DNA from 3 places in the Bradyrhizobium sp. WSM471 genome. Region 2 is predicted to be linked to each of the others. Evidence: predicted binding sites of a transcription regulator. Region 2 holds the regulator's gene; each other region holds the start of a gene.
The links. Region 2 encodes LexA, which represses DNA repair genes until DNA is damaged. Its sites were predicted from a motif close to TGTTCNNNNTGTGTTCNG; they were not measured.

Region 1: BRA471DRAFT_RS03095 (helicase-related protein) is a predicted target of LexA. The motif match lies at 1,027-1,044, and genes of this name have one in related genera.
Region 3: BRA471DRAFT_RS31500 (nucleoside triphosphate pyrophosphohydrolase family protein) is a predicted target of LexA. The motif match lies at 1,401-1,418, and genes of this name have one in related genera.

Annotation. Positions count from the first base shown of each region.
Region 1 covers NZ_CM001442.1:657,128-660,401, forward strand. The annotation lists gene BRA471DRAFT_RS03090 (DUF3108 domain-containing protein) at 1-645, shown strand, start outside; gene BRA471DRAFT_RS03095 (helicase-related protein) at 1,311-3,274, shown strand, end outside.
Region 2 covers NZ_CM001442.1:4,665,814-4,669,087, forward strand. The annotation lists gene glp (gephyrin-like molybdotransferase Glp) at 1-798, shown strand, start outside; gene lexA (transcriptional repressor LexA) at 975-1,676, shown strand; gene BRA471DRAFT_RS20800 (hypothetical protein) at 2,140-2,574, shown strand; gene BRA471DRAFT_RS20805 (ComEC/Rec2 family competence protein) at 2,713-3,274, opposite strand, start outside.
Region 3 covers NZ_CM001442.1:6,914,864-6,918,137, forward strand. The annotation lists gene BRA471DRAFT_RS31495 (uracil-DNA glycosylase) at 1-250, opposite strand, end outside; gene BRA471DRAFT_RS31500 (nucleoside triphosphate pyrophosphohydrolase family protein) at 250-1,365, opposite strand; gene BRA471DRAFT_RS37245 (hypothetical protein) at 1,529-2,176, opposite strand; gene BRA471DRAFT_RS31505 (TIR domain-containing protein) at 2,184-2,675, opposite strand; tRNA gene BRA471DRAFT_RS31510 (tRNA-His) at 2,937-3,013, opposite strand; gene BRA471DRAFT_RS31515 (phasin) at 3,206-3,274, opposite strand, start outside.

The DNA of each region.
Region 1 (3,274 bases), 3.8 Mb from region 2:
GGCACCTCGGGGCTGCTGAAATCGTTCGCGGGCGGGTCCGGCACCGGCGCCTCGCAGGGCCGCGTGGTCAACGGCGCGCTGGTCGCGACCGGCTACCAGGCCTCCACCACCACCTCGAAGAAGACCGAAGAGATCCGCATCACGCTCGACAAGGGCAATGTGAAGGATTTTGCCATCCTGCCGGAGCCGCCGGTCGATCCCGACCGCATCGTCGTCACCGACGCGCATCGCCGCGGCGTCTGGGATCCGATGACGGCCTCGCTGGTGCGCGTCTCCGGCAGCGGCGACGTGCTGTCGGCGGACGCCTGCCACGGCAGCGCCGCCGTGTTCGACGGCCGCATGCGCTACGAGCTGAAGCTCGATTTCAAGCGCATGGAGAATGTGAAGGCGGAGAAGGGCTATCACGGCCAGGTCGTGGTCTGCTCGCTGTATTTCGTGCCCATCGCCGGCTACATCCCCGACCGTCCCGTGATCAAATATCTCGCCGCCCAGCGCAACATCGAGGTCGCGTTCGCGCCGATCGCCGGCACGCGCGTCCTGGTCCCGTTCTGGCTGAAAGTGCCGACCCCGCTCGGGCCGGCCATGCTGGAAGCCACGAGCTTCATCACCAGCGCCCAGCCGCCCAAGGTCGCGAAGACGCAGTGAAGCTCGCTGCCGTAGCCCGGATGGAGCGCAGCGCAATCCGGGGTTCTTTGCTTGGCCCCCGCATTACGCTCCGCTCCATGCGGGCTACGAACCTGCCTTTGGGGTGAAAATAAACATCAATGATTTCAACGACATCCCTACTGTGCATGGGGTTGTTTTCGCACTTTTGTTTTGGAGGGGGCTCGGGGTGCGGGAATCCATTTGACTCCTCCCCGATTCTGATTCGACTCCGCGCCGTCCCCAGCTTTAACGAATCCGCCATCGAAACGTCGCTTGTGCGGCGGGGCAAAACTCCATCTAGTGCGAACCCAATAAGCCTCCCGCGACATCTTGCGTGAACGGAACAGGACTCAAGAGGGAGTCACCGATTCGGCCGCGATTCGTTCTCAACTCGTTCCGAAGCTTAAAGCCAACGGGAAAAGCGTCGCAAAGTGAGACAGTTGCGCGGGATCTGGGGAAGGGCGCCGCATTCTCCGCCGTCATGCCCCGGCTTGACCGGGGCATCCAGTACGCCGCGCCCTCTCGGTCTGATCTGCGCCGCCTCTGGAATACTGGATCGCCCGGTCGAGCCGGGCGATGACAGCGGTGTGTGAGGCGAGCCCTTCGCGCCACCGCCCCAAAACAGCACTGACATTCGCCCCAATCGCCATTACCTAATCCCCCAGATGCCTTTTTCCTCCTCCCCCTTCGCTTCCGATCGGCTTCCCGGCGCCGGCGTCACTGCGGTGCTTGGTCCCACCAACACCGGCAAGACCCATCTCGCCATCGAGCGGATGCTCGCGCATCCCTCCGGCATGATCGGGCTGCCGCTGCGCCTGCTGGCGCGCGAGGTCTACAACAAGATCGCCGCGCGGGTCGGCCCCGATGCCGTCGCGCTCGTGACCGGCGAGGAGAAGATCAAGCCGAAAGCGCCGCGCTACTGGGTCTCGACCGTCGAGGCGATGCCGCGCGATCTCGACGTCTCGTTCCTCGCCGTCGACGAGGTGCAGATCGCATCCGATCTGGAACGCGGGCACGTCTTCACCGACCGCATCCTCAACCGCCGCGGCCGCGACGAGACGCTGCTGCTGGGCGCTGCCACAATGCGCCCGATCATCGAGCGGCTGCTGCCCGGCGTCTCCATGATCACGCGGCCGCGCCTGTCGCAGCTGGAATTCGCCGGCGACCGCAAGATCACGCGGCAGCCGCGCCGCACGGCGATTGTCGCCTTCTCGGCCGACGAGGTCTACGCCATCGCCGAGCTGATCCGCCGCCAGCATGGCGGCGCCGCCGTGGTGCTGGGCTCGCTGTCACCGCGCACCCGCAACGCCCAGGTCGCGATGTTCCAGAACGGCGAGGTCGATTACCTCGTCGCCACCGATGCCGTCGGCATGGGCCTCAATCTCGACGTCGACCACGTCGCCTTTGCCTCCGACCGCAAGTTCGACGGCTACCAGTTCCGCCGCCTGACGCCGTCCGAATTCGCCCAGATCGCCGGCCGCGCCGGCCGCGCCACCCGCAACGGCACCTTCGGCACCACCGGTCGCTGCGGACCGTTCGAGCCCGAACTCGTCAATGCGCTGCAGAACCACACCTTCGATCCCGTGAAGGTTTTGCAATGGCGCAATTCGAAGCTGGATTTTGCTTCGCTCGGCGCGCTCCAGGTCTCGCTGAACCTGGCCCCCGGCCATGAGGCGCTGACGCGAGCGCCGATCGCCGAGGACATGCGCGTGCTCGACCACGCCGCCCGCGACGCCGAGGTGCGCGATGTCGCACATGGCAAGGACGCCGTGGAACGGCTGTGGGAGGCCTGCCAGGTCCCGGATTATCGAAAGCTGTCGCCGGCCGCTCATGCCGAGCTGGTGACGACGCTCTACGGCTTCCTGATGCGGAAGGGATGCATCCCCGACGCCTGGTTCAGGACCCAGATCGACCAGGCCGACCGCGTCGACGGCGATATCGACACGCTGTCGGCCCGGATCGCGCAGATTCGCACCTGGACCTTCGTCGCCAACCGTCCCGACTGGCTGAAAGACCCGGAACGCTGGCAGGGGATCGCCCGCGAGGTCGAAAATAAATTATCGGATGCGCTCCATGAACGCTTGACTGAGCGTTTCGTTGATCGCCGGACCAGTGTATTGATGCGCCGCCTGCGGGAGAACACGAGCTTGAATACGGAAATCGGCAAGACCGGCGAAGTCATCGTCGAAGGCCATGTCATCGGCCGCCTCGATGGCTTCACCTTTGCACCGGATGCGGCGGAAGCTGGCTCCGATGCGAAAGCGTTGCAGGCTGCAGCGCAGGCCGTGCTCGCCGGCGAGATCAACGCGCGCGCCGAAAAACTGGGCAACGCACCGGACGAGCAGTTCGTGCTGACCTCGGAAGGCATCATCCGCTGGACCGGTGACGCCGTGGCGCGGCTGTCTGCCGCAGAGGACGCGCTGCATCCGCGCATCCGCATCATCTCCGACGAACGCCTCACGGGCGCCCCCCGCGACAAGGTGCAGGCCCGGCTCGACCTCTGGCTCAAGACGCATATCGAAAAGCTGCTCGGGCCGCTGTTCGAACTCAGCAAGGCCGAGGACGTCACCGGCATCGCCCGCGGCATCGCCTATCAGCTCGTCGAGGCGCTCGGCGTGCTGGAGCGCCC
Region 2 (3,274 bases):
TTCCGCGAAGGCGACGTGCTCCTGCGCAAGGGAAGCCGTCTCACCGAGCGCGACCTCGCGCTCGCCGCCGGGATGAACCATCCGCACCTTGCCGTTTTCAGGCGACCGAAGGTCGCGATTCTCGCCACTGGCGACGAGCTGGTGATGCCGGGCACCACGCCCGGCCACGGCCAGATCGTCTATTCCAACGGCTACGCCCTGCACGCGCTCGCCCGCAGCGAGGGCGCCGAGACCATCGACCTCGGGATTGCCGCCGACACGCTGGAGGCGACCACCGCCGGCATCCGCCGCGCCCGCGAGAGCGGCGCCGACATCCTGATCACGACCGGCGGCGCATCGGTCGGCGACCACGATCTGGTCCAGCAGGCGCTGCGGGACGAAGGCATCGCGATGGCGTTCTGGAAGATCGCGATGCGGCCAGGCAAGCCGATGATGCACGGACGACTCGGCGCAATGGGTGTGATCGGCCTGCCGGGCAATCCCGTGTCGTCCTACGTGTGCGCTTTCCTGTTCATGGTGCCGCTGATTCGCGCCCTGTCGGGCCGTTCGGTGATTCACCATCGCCGTGAACGCGCCGTGCTCGGCCGCGACGTCGGCGCCAACGACCAGCGCGAGGACTATCTGCGGGCGCATCTGGAGGAGCGTGACGATGGCACACGCGTCGTTCTTCCCGTCAATCATCAGGACTCTTCGCTGCTTGCGAATCTCGCTGCAGCGCAGGTACTTCTCGTGCGCGCACCATTCGCGCCGAAGGCCGAAGCCGGCACGGCTTGCGAAGTGTTGCGGCTCCCCGTCTGAGCGCCCCCGCAACGCGCGTTCCGCGAAGTTCGCCCTGTTCACGGTAAATTAAGCAGTTGCGGAACATGTATCGAACATATAGTGTCCGTTCATGATTTGTTTCGAGCATGTAGCGGCTTATGGCCGAATTCTGCGTCTCGGAATCGGACGACATCAACCGGGGGACTTTGGTCGAGATGTTAACGCGCAAACAATACGAGCTTCTGCGGTTCATCAGTGAACGTCTGAAGGAAAGCGGCGTGCCGCCCTCCTTCGACGAGATGAAGGATGCGCTCGACCTGCGCTCGAAGTCGGGCATCCATCGCCTGATCACGGCGCTCGAGGAACGTGGCTTCATCCGACGCCTGCCCAACCGCGCCCGTGCGATTGAAGTCATCAAGCTGCCGGAGCTCCAGGCGGCCGCCGGCAGCCGCCGCGGCTTCACCCCGAGCGTCATCGAGGGCAATCTCGGCAAGGTGCGTGCGGGCTCCAGCCTGCCCGCGGACGAGGGCGAACGCCCCGTCGCGGTGCCGGTGATGGGCCGCATCGCGGCCGGCACGCCGATCGAGGCATTGCAGACCCGCAGCCATACCATCAGCGTACCGCCTGACATGCTCGGCTCGGGTGAGCATTACGCGCTCGAAGTACGCGGTGATTCCATGGTCGAGGCCGGCATCCTCGACGGCGACATGGCGCTGATCCAGCGCAACGAGAGCGCTGATACCGGCGACATCGTGGTGGCGCTGATCGACGACGAGGAAGCGACGCTGAAGCGCTTCCGCCGTCGCGGCGCCTCGATCGCGCTCGAGCCCGCCAACGCAGCCTATGAGGTCCGCATCCTGCCGCCCAACCGGGTGAAGATTCAGGGCAAGCTGATCGGGCTTTACCGGAAGTACTGATACCGGAAATGCTTCATACCGGAAGTGCTTGGCGCCTCGCGCGCTTCCGATCTGCAGCGCCGGTCAGAGATTGGATCGGATGATCGTCCGCTCCGGCTGGATAGTCGTTCTGGTTCTGCACAGACTATCCGGCCCCTCCTCCGGCGCTGGCTCCTCGCGACGCCGACGAAGCGGTACCGCTTCAAACAGCACCGCTTCGCGGCTCGAGCGTTCGAGGAAACAGCGACCAGCGGTCAAGTTCGACCGTTGCAGCCAAGCCGGCAATATTCGCGCATGCGCCTCCCGAATGCATCGCAAGGGGCTTTGTTCCTATTGAATTCGGGAAAGATAATGTGATCGCGGCCTGCAGAAACCAGCCGCAGATTTGCCCACAACCAAGCAGAGCGTTCGTGCTTCAACTCTGATAGAGGCCTGCGCCTCGATTGAGAGACGCGGGTTGCTATCCCAGCATGAGGAGCACCCGATGTGTGACTACAGCCTGCATGCCGTCGCGTCGCGCCCCGCCGAAGTCGGCGAGACGATCGTCACGACAAGCTTCCGCGGCACCTCGACGCGCGGCTTCGCCTCCGCAGCCGATCCGTCTGTTGCCGTCTGCCTGCTGCCGGGAACGGAGCTCGCCTTCGCCGACGACGTCCGCTACGACAATCGCTGGATCTGGACGCGCACCATCAATTCCCGCGTGGGCAAGTTCGGCAAGATCGATCCGCACGTTCCCGACCGCCATCATGACGCGATCGAATTCCCCGACGGCAAATACGTGCTGGTGACGCAGCTCGTCGAAGGCCAGCGAGCGACCGTGCTGCAACTGCCGGTGACTCAGTCGGTCACCGAGCGCGAGAACAAGGCGCAAATCATCGCCGACAGGCAGCCGACCGTCACGCACCTGCCGATCGGCTGACACAGCCGCCCTCCGGCTACGAGGTCGGAGGTCAGGATTGAATCGCCATCGCCGGCCGTGGCCGGCGAGAAGGTGTGGTTTGCGCCCGGCGAATCCGAGCGGATGCGCCAACCCACTGCATTGCTCCGCACCATCAGATCAATCGTCGGCCTGCAAGTCGGTCTCCGCCGGCGTTGCGTCCTTGATGCGGGGCGCGGTCGCCTTCGGCGCAAGGCTGCCGTCGAAATCACCCTCACCGGCGCCGGCCGGCAACCAGGGGCGGCTCGTGCCTCTCGCCCTTACCGTCTGAACCACAAAACCGTCACCACGCCGCGTCAGCGCCAGCGCGCTCTGGCTGGCGAGTCGCTGCCGATCGACCACCATCGCCGCGCAATCGGGCGGCGTGGGACGTGTCGTCACCACCAGCGCGGCCCGACTGCAATCGTCCGCGAGAGCGTCGACGCGCAGTGCCAGCGCGACCAGCCTCCCGTCGGCCAGTGGCGTCACGCAGCCGGATTCGTCACAGGACACGCCATCGGCCAGCGAGGCTCTGCCGGCATCGCGCGGATCGGCGTCGGCAGCGAGCCATTCCTTGAGCAGAAAGCTGTCCTTGTTGGTCCTGATCAGGTGCAGATATCCGTCCCTGCCCCGCACCGCGACGCTCGCGCCATCCCCGGCAATCAGGATGTCGGGCTGCCGCGCCGACAGTCCCCAGAGGATC
Region 3 (3,274 bases), 2.2 Mb from region 2:
CCGCAACGTGGACGTCGTCCGTCAAAGCGAGCCCGGTGCGCCGACCACCGCGATAACCAAGATCCCTTCCGATCCACACCGAGTGAACTCCTCCGGAGGCGGCCGCCTGCAGAATGGCGTTCAGGGTCGCGGACCGACTTGCCGGCGCGTCCGCTCTGTCATGAACGGGGCACCGATCGGAATAGGGATTGAAGACGTTTTCGAAGGCAACGCCGCGGACCGAGGCGACGAAACGGGCGGCTGCATTCATCAAACTGCTCCGAGCGGCCGGAACTCCAGCTTGCGGCGATTACGATCTCCGCGGACGATGCCGCCCTCTTCCCTCTTTACACGACGGAACACGTCATAGCCTTGTAAAATGGCATCTTCCCACAGCTTCATGGGACACGCATCAACCTCGTAGCCGTCGACGAATTGCCGTATCGTCTTGAGAAGGTCGAAAGACAACGAGGATTGGTTTTCGAAGAAGGCAAGCGTTTTCGCGTGGGAGAACACGAATGCGGAGAGGCCTTCTTCAACGACGATGGCGCGACCGGCGTCCTGCGTCTCGTCGGTGACGGGATCGCTCTTACGCTTGCGCTTTATCAGAGCGCGAAAAGTCGGCGACCAATGCATGACCGCAGCATGCGCGAAATGAAAAACGTCGTGAAACCGGTAGCCATCGCGGTCGGCGATGTTGTCGGTCAGCGGGTCGCCGATGACCACTCCGTTCATTTCCAGGACGCTGCGGCCTCCGGAGCGCTGGCGGATGACGATCTCGAATTCGCGCGGCAGACGTTCTTCTTCGGGGAAAGTTCCGTCAAACTCGGGCAGATCGGGCAGAATTGGTGCCAGAAATCTACCCCGCACCTTTCGAACGTTGGCAGACGCGACCTCAGAGAATGAAATACCAGCGGCATTCAAGGCACGCAAAAACGAGTCGGCGAAAGCCGTCAGGCGGGCCAGCGCGTCCGGGGCCTGCTTCGTCAGAACAAGAAGATCGGCGGCATTGCCCCCGAGGCTGAGCAAGATTTCATCGAACGAGCCTGATGGTTGCGGAGACGAGACCCGCGATACGGCGCCCGGCGGATCATCCGCGGCCGCTACCGAACACACGTAGTGCTGCGACGAAGCCGCGGCGAGTACCTCTTGCAAGGGCACGCCTGCGCGCCGACAGAGAGCCGCGAAATACCAGAGCGCGTCGCCGAATTCCTCCTCGACCGCGCGGCGGTAGCCAACGAACGCGGTGCCTTCCCGCCTGAGCTTCTTGGCCGCAGCCATGACACCTCCAACCTCTCCGAAAAGCCCGAGCAGGATCGGATTTACCTCCTCCTGCCTAAAGCGGTCGGTTTCCTGGGTCAGCCGCTCGTATTCTGCGATGAACATGTTAGCCTTCTCCGTGTTTACGTATTCGAAGCTCTCGATCGAACTATGTGCTGACCCAGCAGACATAAAGATTTGATCCAGCGAGAGCTTCGCGTCACGGCTTTACCGACCATGTCGGGCATCTTTGACTGCAACGGACAACGCAAATTGCGGGCGACGATCGTCAAATCACCTTGTCGGCTTTCTTAGAGTACCGAGCTGTGCTCTGAGAAAATTGGAATGGATCGCCGAGCACCCGGTTCACCTGACTTCCAAAGGAGGTATCGAGCCACGATAAGAAGGGTCGTGCATCCTGCATCGGGAAGACCCGATGACCGATCCCGTTACGGAAACCTAGATCGCGCAGAATTTCTTCAGGAACGAGGGGCGCGGTTTTGCCAAAGTAATAAAAGTGTCTCGATACAAGCACCCGGTTGGTCTGTGTATCGTGCTGAATATTATGCGGATCTGGCGACCCATCCGGCTTACTGTGGTGAGAATCTTCTTGCTGCCATTTCTTGGACGGAGGCGATCGGTGATAGATATTGTCCCCGATTATCGTTTTTCGACTGCCATTTCGGACTGGGCGCTTAGCGCGAAATTCCGGGGCTTCCCAGTAACTTTCAAAGTTCAGTGCATCAGTTACTTGCATCGCATAAATGCAACGGCCGACTGCATTCAACTTTGCACCTCCCATACCGACAACCCAGTCGCCGGCTCGGGCGGTGCGACGAATGGTTGGCTTGCATGTCGCCAGGGTACACATCCCGTGGAATGGATTCGGCGCAAATCCAAAGTCCCGAGCCACAACATAAAAATAGGCTCTCGTCATCGCGGTCTCAGCAGCGAGCCGTTCGAGAAGCATGAACTAGTTCGCGCGGCGCGGCACTGCCGGGAGTTTCAAATGGGCTATTCGTGCCCTCAATCGCTTGTATGACGCTGTCAGAATTCCAATTCACCAGCGCATCGCCATATTCTTCAAAAGCAGGCGGAATATCGGCTTCGGTCCCGCCCCTTGTGAAAACGCCTATGATCCGCTTACCCAGCTCGTTAGCCTTACGAATCTCCCAGTCGACCCACGGGCGTTGGTGCGTGTCTTTGCCTATCAGCACAATCACGGTTGAAGCCCAGGACATCTTCATGCGCAAAAGGCGCTTCAACGTCCCTTCGGGGATCTGCTTTTTGTCCAAGCGCGCCTGGTTTGATGGCTTCGCTCGAATCGAGCTGTTCCGTATTTGAAAGCCTTGCCGATCAAGCAACTTGGTAAGGCCGCCGACGTGCTCGTCGTCCGCATGGTGATGGCTAATAAAGACATTGCGGCGCTTTGACATTGTCCCTCCAGGGGGCCCCTCGATCCGGGAATCGAGCCATCTCGATCACGAGATATTACGTGTTTTGAAATGTCAAGGCACGCTGGAGTAGAGCGTGCAACTCGGTGACGGGCGCGAGGACAATTGGCTGACCGCGACTGGGATGTTCAGTCGAGACTTGAGGGCGATCCACGCGACGAGTGATGCTGGCAAGACGTGCGTCGCACGCGGCCACCAACTCTGCAGCGGACGAACGGCGGACCGCTAATTTGCTGAAATCATTGGTACAGTTGGGTGGGCTCGAACCACCGACCTCCTGTTCCACAGACAGGCGCTCTAACCAACTGAGCTACAACTGCATCCTTGCGAGCCGCCCGAGGGGCGCCCTTGATAGGGCCGGTCACCGAGGGGGGCTGGACGGGGCGGAAACTAGGTGCAACGGGCGTTTTTGGCAAGGCCGCAACACCCTCAAAACGTCCGCAAACGAGGTTATTCCAAAGCAAAACCCGGGCTCTAGGCCCGGGTTTCTTAATTGAGACGACCGCGCCGGATCAGGCGGCGGGGTAGAGCTTTGCGGCAGAGGCCTTGATCGGCTCGGCGGCGGCAGTGGCAGCGCGCTG